4 regions of the Paenibacillus sp. RC73 genome follow, and region 1 is predicted to be linked to each of the others. Evidence: riboswitches for the same ligand, from Rfam matches in the RefSeq annotation. Region 1 holds a riboswitch; each other region holds the start of a gene.
The links. A riboswitch is a leader RNA that binds a small molecule or an ion and turns the genes downstream of it on or off. The one in region 1 is predicted to bind cobalamin.
Positions count from the first base shown of each region.

Region 2: another riboswitch for cobalamin. It lies ahead of metE (5-methyltetrahydropteroyltriglutamate--homocysteine S-methyltransferase); the one in region 1 lies ahead of ABH897_RS12140 (ABC transporter substrate-binding protein).
Region 3: another riboswitch for cobalamin. It lies ahead of ABH897_RS08780 (hypothetical protein); the one in region 1 lies ahead of ABH897_RS12140 (ABC transporter substrate-binding protein).
Region 4: another riboswitch for cobalamin. It lies ahead of ABH897_RS07420 (ABC transporter substrate-binding protein); the one in region 1 lies ahead of ABH897_RS12140 (ABC transporter substrate-binding protein).

Region 1 covers NZ_JBIYCV010000004.1:444,650-448,163, reverse strand. Annotated here, with positions in the region: gene ABH897_RS12150 (ABC transporter ATP-binding protein) at 1-310, opposite strand, end outside; gene ABH897_RS12145 (FecCD family ABC transporter permease) at 307-1,353, opposite strand; gene ABH897_RS12140 (ABC transporter substrate-binding protein) at 1,350-2,354, opposite strand; cobalamin riboswitch at 2,562-2,755, opposite strand; gene ABH897_RS12135 (histidine phosphatase family protein) at 2,956-3,514, opposite strand, start outside.
Region 2 covers NZ_JBIYCV010000003.1:388,370-391,883, reverse strand. Annotated here, with positions in the region: gene ABH897_RS08645 (anaerobic ribonucleoside triphosphate reductase) at 1-477, shown strand, start outside; gene nrdG (anaerobic ribonucleoside-triphosphate reductase activating protein) at 474-971, shown strand; cobalamin riboswitch at 1,155-1,350, shown strand; gene metE (5-methyltetrahydropteroyltriglutamate--homocysteine S-methyltransferase) at 1,510-3,514, shown strand, end outside.
Region 3 covers NZ_JBIYCV010000003.1:417,907-421,420, forward strand. Annotated here, with positions in the region: gene ABH897_RS08765 (GerAB/ArcD/ProY family transporter) at 1-339, shown strand, start outside; gene ABH897_RS08770 (uroporphyrinogen-III synthase) at 447-1,292, shown strand; gene ABH897_RS08775 (LOG family protein) at 1,465-2,019, shown strand; cobalamin riboswitch at 2,077-2,262, shown strand; gene ABH897_RS08780 (hypothetical protein) at 2,224-2,448, shown strand; gene cobJ (precorrin-3B C(17)-methyltransferase) at 2,577-3,514, shown strand, end outside.
Region 4 covers NZ_JBIYCV010000003.1:110,417-113,930, forward strand. Annotated here, with positions in the region: gene ABH897_RS07415 (nucleobase:cation symporter-2 family protein) at 1-651, shown strand, start outside; cobalamin riboswitch at 1,358-1,555, shown strand; gene ABH897_RS07420 (ABC transporter substrate-binding protein) at 1,763-3,346, shown strand; gene nikB (nickel ABC transporter permease) at 3,362-3,514, shown strand, end outside.

The sequences.
Region 1 (3,514 bases):
TGTAGCCCACTGGAGGAAGCCCTTCCTGCTGGAGTACAGCCACAAAACGGGAAAGCTCTTTTCTGCCATAGCTGCTGACCTTTTTTCCATATATAAGAACGTTGCCCGAAGTCGGGTGATCCACACCGGAAAGCAGATGCAGCAACGTCGACTTTCCACTGCCGTTCGGACCGATGATGCCCCACCAATCTCCTTCGTCTACGCTCCAGCTTATATTTTTCAACGCATGGAATTCCCCGAAATCACGAGTCAGACTGGCAATCTCCAGCGCCCGGACTCGCGTCTCCTGTGGTCCATTTGCTTCTTTCACAGCAATCCCCCCCTGCGCAGCTTCTTGTTCCGGTACAGGAGATATGCGAAGAACGGTGCACCGACAAAGGCCGTCATGACACCAAGAGGAATTTCCGTCGGAGCCAGCAATGTACGCGCCGCAGTATCGGCCCATGCCATAAAAATAGCCCCGCCCAGCGCGGATAACGGAACAATCATCCGATAGTCGGGGCCCGTCACCAGACGGATAATATGCGGTACAACGAGTCCCACAAAGCCAATCACTCCGCATACCGAGACAGCCGCGGCTGTCAGCAGCGTGGATATGATCAGAACAGATAACTTCGTTGCATCTACATTAACCCCCATATGAGCCGCCTGACGTTCACCCAAGGCCAGAATGTTCAGCACTCGTGCCCGGTTCCACAGAAACACCAGCCCAATGACCACATAAGGTAAAAGAATGCCTGTATACGACCAGCCGCGCAGACTGAGGCTTCCCATTGTCCAGTACAATATTTCATTGACCGTCTCCCTGGACATGGCTGTCAGAAAGGAAACGACCGCACCCAGAAAAGATTGCATCACCACGCCCGATAAAATGAGACTTTGCGTCGGAATTTTGCCGCCTTCCCTCGCCAGCGTCAGCACCATCCACAACGTCAGCATTCCGGTCGTAAACGCCACCAGCGGCAGTGTCCATACGCCTACAAATGAAAATTGAAGCCCCCAATAAATCAGTACCGCTGCCCCTACCGAAGCCCCCGAGGATACCCCCAACGTGTAAGGATCAGCCAGCGGATTGCGCAGCACACCCTGAAATCCGGCTCCCGCCAGCGCAAGCGCTGCGCCTACCAGCATACCCAGTAACACACGCGGCAGTCTGACCTTCAAAATAATCTGCTCTGTGGATGTATTCCAATCCGGTGTAATCGTCTCACCTAACCACGGCAGATGGTTGACCAGAATACCCGTGATTTGGCTGACGGGAAGCTTGGCTGAGCCGATGCCGAGACAGAGCAGCAGCGTCAGCAGCAATAAAGCAAGACCTGCCCCTCCAAAGCCAATCAGTCTACGATTCATTTGAAAATTTCAGGATACACGCCCTTGGCCACTTCCTTGAGACCTTCCGTTACACGCGGACCCGGCCGACTGATCAGATTATCATCCACGGCAAACACCCGGTTGAGACGAACAGCCGATATTTGATCCCATCCACTACGGGCTTTGATGATATCGCCCAGTGTCTGGCCTGTTTTGTCGTCCTTGACATTTTTGCTGTATAAAATGACGTCCGGATTGGCCGCAATAATATTTTCCTCACTGATCTGATACCAGCCCTTTTGTGTTGCAGCCACATTTTCGCCGCCCGCCAAAGAAATCAGCTCGTCCATAAACTCGCCCTTGCCGACCGTCCAGCCGGGTGAAAATTCGACGTAGACTCTCAGCTTTTGCCCTTTACCGATATTTTTAACACCGTTTTTCACTTCCGCTACATCGGCTCTCATCTTGTCGGTTACCGCTCTCGCTTCTTTCTGATGATCGGTAATTTTCCCATATAGTTCGATATTAGCCATGACATCTTCAACCGTTTTCGGCTCGGTTTTAAAAATCATAATTCCCATGTCACGGAGCTTGGTTGTCGCCTGCTCACTGAGTGATATCCCTGCAAAAACGACTTCCGGATTCGCAGCAATGATCGCCTCTTCATTCGGCTTCATAATACCGCCCACTTTGGGCTTCTTTGTAGCCGCTTCCGGGTAATCCGAATAGTCCGATACACCGACAATTTCCTTATCCAGTCCGATGGCGAACAGCGCCTCGGTTTCAGCCGGGGAGACGGAAACGATTTTGTCCGGCGCTTTTTTGAACGTAAACTCCTGCCCGGTCGCATCCTTAATGGTCAGCGGGTAGACCGTTTTGCCCGGAGGCTCCTGAGCGGTTGCCGTCTGCCCCGGTTGCTGTGAAGCTTGATCCCCTTTATTTTCAGCGTTCTTTCCGTTAGCTCCACATGCACTCAGCACAACCGCCAAGACCAGAGCCAATAAGCCTGTAGTCCAGACCTTTATTTTATTCCCTGCCATAATTTACACCCCTCCATATAAATTCTTTTAAGAGCGTCACTTGAACATCATCCGATATCTGCTAAATCCAGCCTTCTTTTCCTTTCAAAAAACCCCTGCATCCTCAGATAAGGACACAGGGGTCACGTTAGCGCAGATCGTACGCAGGCGGCAGTTTCTTCCGCATGGACAGTCACTGCGAACACGTCATCCTTTCCTCGAAGGACTATGGTGACAGGCGGACGGGCAGGTATCCTGACTTACAGAAACATGCGACAGCCTGTTGCTCCTTCATATGCTTTATGGCACATAAAGCAGAGCGGGCTGGCATTTTTCCATTTACAGTGGCGGGACCGCGCCGGATTCAAACCGGCTTCCCTTTTAACAGCGCACCGGAAAGAACCCGAGGGTTTCATCCCGCTGCACCGACCTCGTCTGCTGGATATTTGATGTAGTGTTGGTCAAGCCGTTCTTTTACTTGATGATTATAGGTTAAAAAAGACTGGCTTACAACCCAAACCGCCTGTTTACCTGCCCTATGTCTGTGATCATGAGAAGTATAGCGTAGTCAGTTCATCCAGGTTATTCGGGAGTAGCAAATGCGGAGCCAGAGCTATAAACATCATGCCTGCTCCACCAGCCATCCGGTGAACTTATGCCCTGTAGCCAAATCTGGATGTGATTCTGTAGAACGGGTGGCGGTTAAATCTGCAAATGGCTTTTGTGCCAAACTCAACCGAATCGTAATTGCCGCTCCCGGCTTCGGATTCAGGCTCCAAAAATCATGACCCGGTACCAGCATACAAGCCAACTGACGAATCACTCCACCATGCGTGACGACCAGAACAGAAGGTGGAGCATCAGACAAACCTGTTTTCTGAATCTCCATCATTTTACGCCACTCATACAAAGAGTATAGAAATTCACCCAGGCGGTTCACAAAGTCTTTCCAGGACTCTCCACCCGGCGGCGTAACCCGTTGCGGCTCATCAATCCACGCGCGGTACAACGCCACATCCTTGAGCATATCATACGTTTTTCCATCCCATTCCCCAAAATGAAGCTCTCTCAGACGTGGTTCCATGGTGGCAGACCAAGCAGACATATTATCTGGTTTCAGTTCCGATTCTGGCAAAATGATCTGCAAGGTCTGACGACAACGTATCAAGTCACTACAATAG
Region 2 (3,514 bases), on a different contig from region 1:
GAGGGTCTATCCGGCAAGTTCACGTTGCTGGATCAGCGTGATTTTGGAATTATTCCCGAGGTAAATGATCGAGAATACTACACGAACTCTTTCCACATTCCTGTGTATTACACGCTCCCGGCTGCCCGTAAAATCAGCCTCGAAGCCCCATTTCATAATCTGTGCAACGCTGGTGCGATTTCGTACATCGAGTTGGATGGTAATGCGCGGAATAACCCGGAGGCGTTTCTTAAAATTGTACAATACGCGCTCCATCAGAACATTGGGTACTTCTCCATCAATCATCCGGTAGACCGCTGCACGGAATGCGGCTACGAGGGCATTATCGGGACAAGCTGTCCCGAATGCGGTGCTGATGAAGAACATACGCATTTTCAGCGCTTGCGCCGGGTAACCGGATATCTGACAGGTGATTATACCGTTCGCTTCAACGCCGCGAAGCAGGCTGAGGTGCGTGACCGGGTGAAGCATCGGTGAATTTGTGCGGCTACATTCCGGAATCTCTGAACGAAGGGCATGGCCTGCGTACCGTCGTATTCATTAGCGGTTGCCGCCATGCCTGCCCCGGCTGCTTCAATCCCTCGTCATGGAGCTTCCGCGCAGGTGAACCGTTCACACTGGAGCGACAGCAGGAAGTCATCCGTGACATCGCAGATAATCCACTGCTGGACGGGTTAACCCTTTGCGGCGGAGACCCTTTTTTCTCGGCATCGGAATGCACGCAGTTTGTGCGCGACTTCCGCGCTGCCTGCCCTGACCGAACCGTGTGGGCCTATACGGGCTTTGACTATGAGGAGCTGCTTACGGATCAGGCCCGCCGGGAGCTGGCGCTGCTGTGCGATGTGATTGTGGACGGTCCTTTTGTAGAACAGCAAAAGGATCTGACCCTTCCCTTCCGGGGCAGCCGCAATCAACGACTGGTGGATGTGAAGGCCAGCATTCAGGCAGGATCTATAGTTACATTAGCCTAAGGCGATGTTATACTCGCATGAGATACTACACCCTAAGACAAATCCTTTCCTTATGGAGAGGGCTTGTCTTTTTTTGCATGTAGTTCATTTTAGATTTAAACAGAGTTTATATTGCGTATCCTGCAAGTTTCACTTATGATGGTGAACAAGTATACGAGTGCATAATTATTCGTCATACCATAATCGCATAGCTTGGAGATAGGTGTCTGTTCTATTCAGTACAGGCTTAAAAGGGAAGCTGGTGCAAGTCCGGCGCGGTCCCGCCACTGTAAACGGGGAATTTTCAGCTGTTGATACACCCACTGGTCCACAGACCGGGAAGGAGCGCTGAAAGTCATGATCCGTAAGTCAGGAGACCTGCCTATTTCAACAACATCGCAAGTACCTACGGGAGATAGGGAGGTGTTAAGAGCAGTCGCCGAATTTTCATTTTTTAAATAACGGAGGCATTCTTTCCCTACTCATTTTTAACCCCGGGGAGGAATGTCTTTTTTTGTACGCAAAAATAAACTGGCTACCAGCCTGGGAGGAAAAGTACATGTCATTTACCGAATTGCCTGAGTTGTCCGGCTTGATCAGCAGTAACCTGGGATATCCGCGTATCGGAGGAAACCGGGAATGGAAGAAAGCACTGGAACGCTTCTGGAACGGCAGCATGGATGAAAGCGAATTGCATACCGAGATGAAACGATTGCGATTGGAGCATCTGAGCAAGCAGCGCGACAAGGGAATCGATCGAATTCCGGTCGGAGACTTTTCCTATTACGATCACATGCTTGATACATCCGTGATGTTCGGTCTGGTGCCGGAACGGTTCAACTACCGTCCCGATGGGCCTGTTCCTCTGTCCGTCTATTTCGGGATAGCCCGTGGACAAAAGGGTGCCACCGCCAGTGAAATGACCAAATGGCTGAATACCAATTACCACTACATCGTACCGGAATTGGCAAATGCAACTCCGGTGTTCACCGAGAATAAGCCGTTGCAGGCTTATCGTGAAGCGAAACAGGAACTAGGAATTGAAGGTAAACCCGTCATTATCGGTCCTTATTCGTTCGTTGCTCTGTCCAAAGGCTATGACCGTAAGGATTTGGCCGCGATCATACGAAGCTTCCTGCCACTGTACGCCCGCGTCCTGTCTGAGCTGGCTGCGGAAGGCGTTCAGTGGGTGCAGGTAGATGAGCCTGTCTTGACCACCTCATTCCCGACAGAGGATTTGGACATTATTCAGGAGGCCTATGAGGCTCTGGCCCAAGCTGCTCCATCCTTAAATATCGTGCTGCAAACCTACTTTGGCAGTCTGGATCATTATGAGCGCCTGTCCACGCTCCCGGTACAGGGAATAGGTCTTGATTTTGTGCACGATGATGGCGAAAACCTGGAACATGTGCTACGACATGGCTTCCCCGCAGGGAAAACGCTGGCCGCTGGTGTTATTGACGGGCGCAATATATGGCGCTCCGATCTGAACACCGTAGCTGCGCTGCTTGGACAACTGGCAGAGCAAACCACCGCTGCACAGCTCATCGTGCAGCCATCATGCAGTCTGCTGCATGTGCCAGTCAGTCTGGAAGCAGAGCACAAGCTGGACCGAGAGCTGGTGCAAGCGCTGGCCTTTGCCGATGAAAAGCTGGAAGAAATCGCAGCTTTGACCGCTGCGCTTGGCAAACGCGAACCCTCGGCAATTGCCAAGCTTGAGCAGAGTGCGGACGCGGTAGCCCGCTTCAACAGCTCGGCGGCACGAGTACAGACCGCTACCGATATGGCGGATCTACTGGCGAAAGAGCCGCAGTCACGCAGCGTTCCCTTCGCTGAGCGTCGTGTGATCCAGCAGGACAAGCTGAATCTGCCTCCACTGCCTACGACGACGATTGGCAGCTTCCCGCAAACCGCAGAGGTTCGCAAAGCCCGTCTGCACTATCGCAAAGGGGAATGGTCTGCCGAGCAGTATCGGACGTTCATTCAGCAGCAAATCAAGGAATGGATTGATATCCAGGAGGACATTGGCATTGATGTGCTCGTACACGGGGAATTTGAGCGGACAGACATGGTTGAATTTTTTGGCGAAAAGCTGAAAGGCTTTGCCTTTACACAAAACGGGTGGGTGCAGTCCTACGGCTCCCGGTGTGTTAAACCACCGATTATATACGGAGACGTGTCGTTCGATCAACCCATGACCGTGGAAGAAACGGCCTTCGCCCAATCGTTGACCTCCAAGCCAGTCAAAGGAATGCTGACAGGTCCGGTAACGATTTTGAACTGGTCCTTCGAACGTAATGATATTCCTCGCAGTCAGGTTGCTTTACAGTTAGCACTGGCCCTGCGTGCAGAGGTAGAAGCACTGGAAAAAGCGGGGATTGGCATGATTCAGGTCGATGAACCCGCGATCCGTGAAGGGCTTCCACTGAAAAAAGAACAGCAGCAAGCCTATCTGGCGTGGGCGGTTCAAGCCTTCCTTGTTACAACAGCAACCGTTGAACCCGCCACCCAAATCCATACGCATATGTGCTATTCCGAATTTCAGGATATGATCCAATCCATCT
Region 3 (3,514 bases), on a different contig from region 1:
GGTGTTGATCTGTACGTTACCAGTTTGGCGGTAAAGCGCATGTTTGCCCATACACGGGGGAGTCTGATGGTTTGGCCCGTAGGCTTGTTGGGTTATGTCTGTTCCTTTATGCTGTTTTCTAATATCGTCCAAATTTATGATTTTAGCCGGGAGTGGACGATGGTGATGATTATTTTCTTTGTCTTCATGCCTTTTGTGCTATGGCTGCTGCTCCGACCCAAGCCTGAAGAATATAACGAATATCATAAGCCATCTGGAGAGAAGCAGGATAGCACAAGCCAGCAAGAAAGCCAGCAAGAAAGCCAGCAGGCAAGCAGAACAGAACAAGCTAACTTATAAGTTTACTGTATTCATAGGAAAAAGAATTCTTATTTGTCTTTCAGCCCTCTAATTGTATACTTGGTAGAAAGGATTATGACTTCGATTTCTACAAGGGAGGGAACAGGATGGCACAACGCATGGCAGGCAAGAGAGTTGCTCTTGCCGGTCCCCGTAAAGCAGACGAAATGGCAATGCTGGTTGCAAAAATGGGAGGCGAGCCAGTGCAGCGTCCGGCCCAGGGCACGGTTTTTCTGGATGATATTGAGCTGCGCAATGCGGTTGTATCGTGGGTGAAGCGGCCGCCGGACTGGAACATTTTTACGACAGGTATGGGGCTGGACGCGCTGTTCGATATGGCGGAGGATATGGGCGTGGCGGAACAGATTATGGAGCTGCTGCTAGGCTCAAATATTGCGGCGCGGGGCTACAAGACGGTCAATGGACTCAAAAAGCGTGGCTTCACGCCAGATGTACGAGACGAGGATGGAAGCTTGACCGGGTTAACGCGTGCTTTTGCGCCGTATGATCTGAAGGGGAAGGAAGTGCTGTTGCAGCTGCATGGTGATCCGGCCCCACGGCTGGTGAAGTGGCTGGACGAGCAGGGGGCAGTAACCCGGCAGGTGCTTCCTTATAAGCATATTCCACCAGAGGAAGCGAATTTGCAAGCGTTGCTGGCGGATATCGTGAATCGTAATGTTGATGCTGTTACGTTCACCAGCGGTCCACAGATCCGCTTTTTGGCTCAATATGCGAGGGACCAGAAGCAGATGGAAGACGTGCTGGAAGCTTTTCGCCAGGATGTGATCGCTGTGTCGGTAGGCAAGGTGACGGCGCAGTCCATTTTGGAGGAAGGGATTGAACGGATTGTGTTTCCGGTGGAGGAACGAATGGGCGCTATGATGGTGGAGCTGGGAAGATATTTTGAGCATAGCGCCTCGGTGCACGGCTGCGGTCTTGAAGTTGTGAACTGAAAACTAACCCATATCCTTGCGATAAAGGGTAAAATGAAGATAAGGGCCTACAGGGTCTTTATCTTTTTTTTGTTGGAAATGCATCGACAGAAGTTTTTGTTATAGCGAAAATATTTATTTAATATAATGAAAAAGCCTCGATGCGGGATACCAGAATAGGAGCTGAGACGTTATGAATTCCATTTGTGTATTTGCCGGGTCCAGACCCGGACATTCATCGGTATATCTTCAGGAGGCAGGCAAGCTTGGAGAGGCTATGGCGAGACATCATGTCCGTTTAATCTATGGAGGCTCCAGCAAGGGGCTGATGGGCGAGGTCGCGAATGCGATGCTGACAGGGGGCGGTCAGGTCACCGGGATTATGCCGACCCTCTTATTCGATGCAGAGATTATCCACCGGGGAGTTAGCGAATTTATTGAGGTGGCGAGCATGCACGAACGCAAAGCGGTGATGAGCGAAATGGCCGACGCATTCATTGCCCTTCCGGGTGGCTTGGGAACCTTTGAGGAGCTGTTCGAGGTGCTGTGTTGGGCGCAAATCGGCATTCATCGCAAGCCCATCGGGCTGCTGAATGTGAACGGATATTTTGACCCGTTGGCGGAAATGGTGCGTCATAGTGTGCGCGAGGGATTTACCGGAGTTGACCACCCAACGCTGCTGAGTATCTCTGCGGACCCGGACGAATTGTTGCATATGTTAAAAAATAAGGCAGAGAACTTGAAATAAAGCGTTTTTCATGCTTGCGCAACTGATTGAGCCAAGGTTATGATAAGACCCATAATCAAATAGCGGACAGACAAGGTGCCTTTGCGATGGAACGAAGGGTAACAGGGAATCGGGTGCAAGTCCCGAGCGGTCCCGCCACTGTAAGGAAGAGGATTTTTTCAGACGTCACTCGTAAGAAAACGGGGAAGACGAAAAAATCTGTTGATGCCGAGCCAGGAGACCTACCTTGATCTGTATGCACCGTTAACCTTCGCGGAGAGGATGGGTGTACGAAATCAGGAAATCAGGCGCACGCTGCTTTTTCCATGTTGCTTACAGGTTTGCGTGGAGCTGAACGTGCAGAAGCGTTTCAAGCGTGAACAGGCAGATGGAAAGCAACGACACGATGGCGGAAGACAAGAAGTGTCTTCTTATGCTGTGTCCGTCTGATGATACGATGCGTACATAGGAAACCCATCCGGGCAGGATGGGTTTTTTTGAGTTACAGGATGTCCATATACAAGTGAAATAGATAGAAGTGTGGAAAACATAGCCTAGATTTAAGAAGGAGGATAACGATGAGCCAATTAGGAAAATTGCTCGTGATTGGATTCGGACCGGGGGATATGGAACATATCACCAAACGGGCGCTGGATGCGCTGGCCGAGAGTGAGGTCATTATCGGCTACAACACCTATGTGGATCTGATCCGTCCGTTGTTGAACGGACAGGAGATTGTGCGCACAGGGATGACAGAGGAAGTGAGCCGTGCGCAGGAGGCGGTTCGACAGGCGGAGATGGGCAAGAAGGTAGCCGTCATTTCCAGTGGAGACGCAGGCGTATATGGCATGGCCGGGTTAGTGTACGAAGTGCTGATGCAAAAGGGGTGGCGTCGTGAGGACGGGGTTGAGGTAGAAGTCGTGCCGGGAATATCGGCGATTCAGTCCTGTGCTTCGCTGTTGGGTGCGCCCGTCATGCATGATGCATGCACGATCAGTCTGAGTGACCATTTGACCCCTTGGGAAACGATTGTGAAACGTGTAGAAGCGGCAGCTTCGGCAGATTTTGTCATTGCACTGTACAATCCGCGCAGTGGTCGGCGTACACGCCAGATAGTTGAGACGCAGTCCATTTTGTTGCGCTACCGTGATCCGCAGACTCCGGTCGGGTTGGTCAAGAGTGCTTACCGTGACCGTCAGCAAGTCGTAGTGACGACGCTGGAGGACATGCTGAACCATGATATCGGTATGCTGACGACCGTCATTATCGGCAATTCCTCGACAATGGTGTATGACGGCCTGATCGTGACGCCGCGCGGGTATCAGCGCAAGTATACGCTGGATGCGACCGAGCAGGCGCTCAAGCCGCATCAGCGGCTTCGCACGGAAGCGGAGCCGTGGTCGCTGGGCGCGCAAGAGGAACGCCCGCTGAATGCGTCGCAGGCAGGCGCAGCTCCCGCAGTGCCAGCCCCTGCGGGAGCTGGCGGGACCGCGCCTTCCGCGAGCGGTGCTGCTGC
Region 4 (3,514 bases), on a different contig from region 1:
TATTTTGGTAAGCCTGAGTTTAGCATTATGGCAGTATGTACAATGATTATCGTTAATATTGTCAGCATGGTCGAGTCTACGGGCGTTTATTTGGCAGTGGGCAAGGCGATTGACCAGAAGGTAGAGCAGAAGCAAATCGTCAATGGGCTGCGCTCTGAGGGACTTGCGATTATGCTCGGGGGTATTTTCAATGCGTTTCCTTACACGGCATTCTCGCAAAATGTAGGTCTGATCTCATTAACACGTGTCAAGTCGCGGAACGTTATTTTTGCTGCGGGTGGTATTATGGTTGTTCTTGGTCTGTTGCCCAAACTGGCTGCCTTAACGACAGTGATTCCTAATGCTGTGCTGGGAGGGGCGATGATCGTCATGTTCGGTTCGGTTGCTGCGTCGGGCATGTCTATTTTGTCAGAAGTGGACTTGCGGAAGGAAAGCAATCTGCTGATAGCGGCATGTAGCATTGCGGTGGGCCTCGGCTCTGCCGTGCTGCCCCAAATGTTTGACCAACTGCCGAGCTTTGCCAAAATGCTGCTGCAAAACGGCATCGTATCCGGCTCGATTACGGCGATTGTCTTGAATATCGTTTTAACGAAAAAACAGGGCGAGTCAGTCGAAGGCGGGACGGTGGCGGAGGTTCCGCAGAAGGTTTGATAATTAGGATTAGATAAAGACCGCCGGAGAGAGGACGTAAGCCTCTTTTTCCGGCTTTTTGGCATAGAGTTATTGATAAAACCCTCTTCCTGTATGAAGATCGGGGTTTGAGATTCTATTAGAAGAATTTGCTAGAGTGGTAGGCGAGGTCATGGTATAATCTACCTTATGGATTTTGAATAGTGGTGGATGTTTTCAGACCACGGCGCAGCTTCCCGAAAGGGGGTGAAGCCGATGGTCAACCTTGTGTCGTGCTACGATGTGTTGCGTTGGATGGTTACGTTACTAAGCCTGGTGTTTAGTATTCGTAAACTTTATCGCTGGCTACGTCGGAAATTTCGGAACAAGCGAAAACCCACCGCGTAATTAGGTTAGGCGCCTAACGGTGGGTTTAGCTAAGCATTTAGCGCGCCGTGGTGATCCACAGCCTTTCAAGTCCTAAGAGTCTTTGCCGTTGGTAGCGGCGAAGACTCTTTTTAGTATACGGACACGGTGGTTATCTCTATACCTAATTTTATCACGTCCATTGCGTACACGCAACGCAAAGCCACAGCCTTGTTTCTCGCTGTATCATTAAAATTTAAATTATTATGCGACATTTGTTGACAAGCCTGTAACAACAAAATAAGATAGTCCTAATTCGTAATATAGAGGAATAAAGGAAGAAAACAGGTGTGAACCGGACTTTCCACCTACAGGGTTTCGCTGAAATCATGTAGATGGCTGTTGTGCGTGTTCACTTAAAAGGGAAGTTCGGTAGATTCCGACACGGACCCGCCACTGTATACAGGCATCAGCAGGGAATTGCTGTAGCTTTCGGAACAGCCACTGGAACTGTGAAGAACCGGGAAGGACTGAGAGATAAGCCTGAAGTCAGGAGACCTGCCTGTTTTAACATCACTGTCAGACCCACGGGATGCTGGGGAGGTGGTTAGGCGTGCTGCATACGGGAATGTCTGAAACCGATCCGATCCCCCTTGTTTTTAGAGGGTGAAGAGGGTGAGCTTAGGCATTTTATAATGAAAGCATTTCTGACTGCTGATTAAGCGGTCGGGGATGCTTTTTTCGCGTTAGGTATGTATGAGATTACAAGATGAGGGGAGTCAATAGAATGATAAGCAATCGTAAAAAGCGTTCATGGTTTATATGTACAGGGTTGATGCTACTGCTGGCAGTTATGGCTCTTGCGGGATGCTCGACAACTAATAAGACGGCGGATAGCCCCAGCAAGGGCGAGAACACATCCACACAACAGGCTACAGCAGATAAGAAACTGGTGATGGCGTATACGTGGAAACCGTCGGGCGTTGACCCGCACGGAGACAATAGCTGGGATGTCATGCGGTCCGGCGCAGGTGAGACACTTGTCCGTTTGAATGAAAAGCTGGAACCAGTGGCTTGGCTGGCCAAGGAATGGAAGCAGGACAGTCCCACAGTTTGGACGTTCAGCTTGCAGGATAAGGTCACTTTTCATGACGGAAAGAGTATGGACGCGGAAAGTGTGAAGGCTTCCCTGCTGCGCTCCATCGAGAAAAGCCATTTGGCAAAGGATTTGCTAGACGTAAAGTCGATTGATGTAACTGGGCCGCTGTCGTTGAAAATCACGACAAACCAGCCCAATTCAGCGCTGGTGTCCAATCTGGCTGATCCATCGACGATTGTGCTGGATGTAGCGTCTATGAAGGATGAGCAGAGCTACCCTGCGATGACAGGTGCTTTTAAAATTAAAGCGTTCAACAAGGATCAGTCATTGGTCGTAGAGCGTTATGACGAATATTGGGGCGAGAAGGCACGGCTGGCTGAAGCAACGATGAAGTTCATTACGGACGGCAATTCACGCCTGTTGGCGCTGCAATCTGGCGAAGTAGATGTAGCGACTGATATTCCGGTGGATAACGCGGAGGTATTAAAAAAGAACGATAAGCTGCAAGTGCTGTCGGCTCCCTCTTTGCGCACTCATATGATCGTGTATAACATGGAGTCGCCTGTGTTCAAGGATGCCGCGAACCGCAAAGTAGTGGACAGCCTGATACCACGTGCATCCATTGTGAGTGCGATCATGAGAGGCTATGGTACGGAGGCAAGCAGCCCATTCCCGAGCATTCTCTTCTTCGGCAAGGTGGAACGTAAAGCGCTGGACGGAACGGCGGAGCAGTTGTTGACGAAGGATGGTTGGCAAAAGGATGCCCAAGGTACATGGACCAAGCAAGGCAAGCCGTTCGAGGTTACGTTGCTGACCTTCCCTCAGCGTCCAGAGCTTTCGGTCATGGCTGAGGTGATTCAGAGCCAACTGCTGAAAGAGGGCATCCAGGTGAAGATCCGCAAGGTGGAAAATATCGACGAGGCGCTAACCAAAAACGATTGGGATTTTGCCATGTACAGTATGCTGACTGCCCATACGGGGGAGCCGCAATATTTTATGGACATGTTTTATTCCTCTAAAAGCGAGGCCAATGTAAGCCGTTATGGTTCCAAACCGCTGGAGAACCTTCTTGGCAGCTTGAAGCTGGCGAAGGATACAGCACAGCGTAATGCCGTGACATTGCAAGCGCTGGATATCATTAATACCGATTTGCCGCAGTCGTTTATTGTTCACCCTGATAATGTATTTGGGGTGAAAAAAGGGGTTGAGGGCTTTACACCGCATCCGATTGAGTATTACTACATTACGGCGCAATCCGATATTGCGGAATAACGGGCTGCGTACCCTATGATTCGTTTTATTCTGGAACGTGTGGCGCAGCTTGTCATCATTGTGTTCGTTGTATCCACGCTGACGTTTGTGCTGATGAGGCTGGCTCCCGGCGACCCTGCTACCATTCTGCTCACCGCGCATAATGTGCCTGCCTCTGAGGAGGCGTTG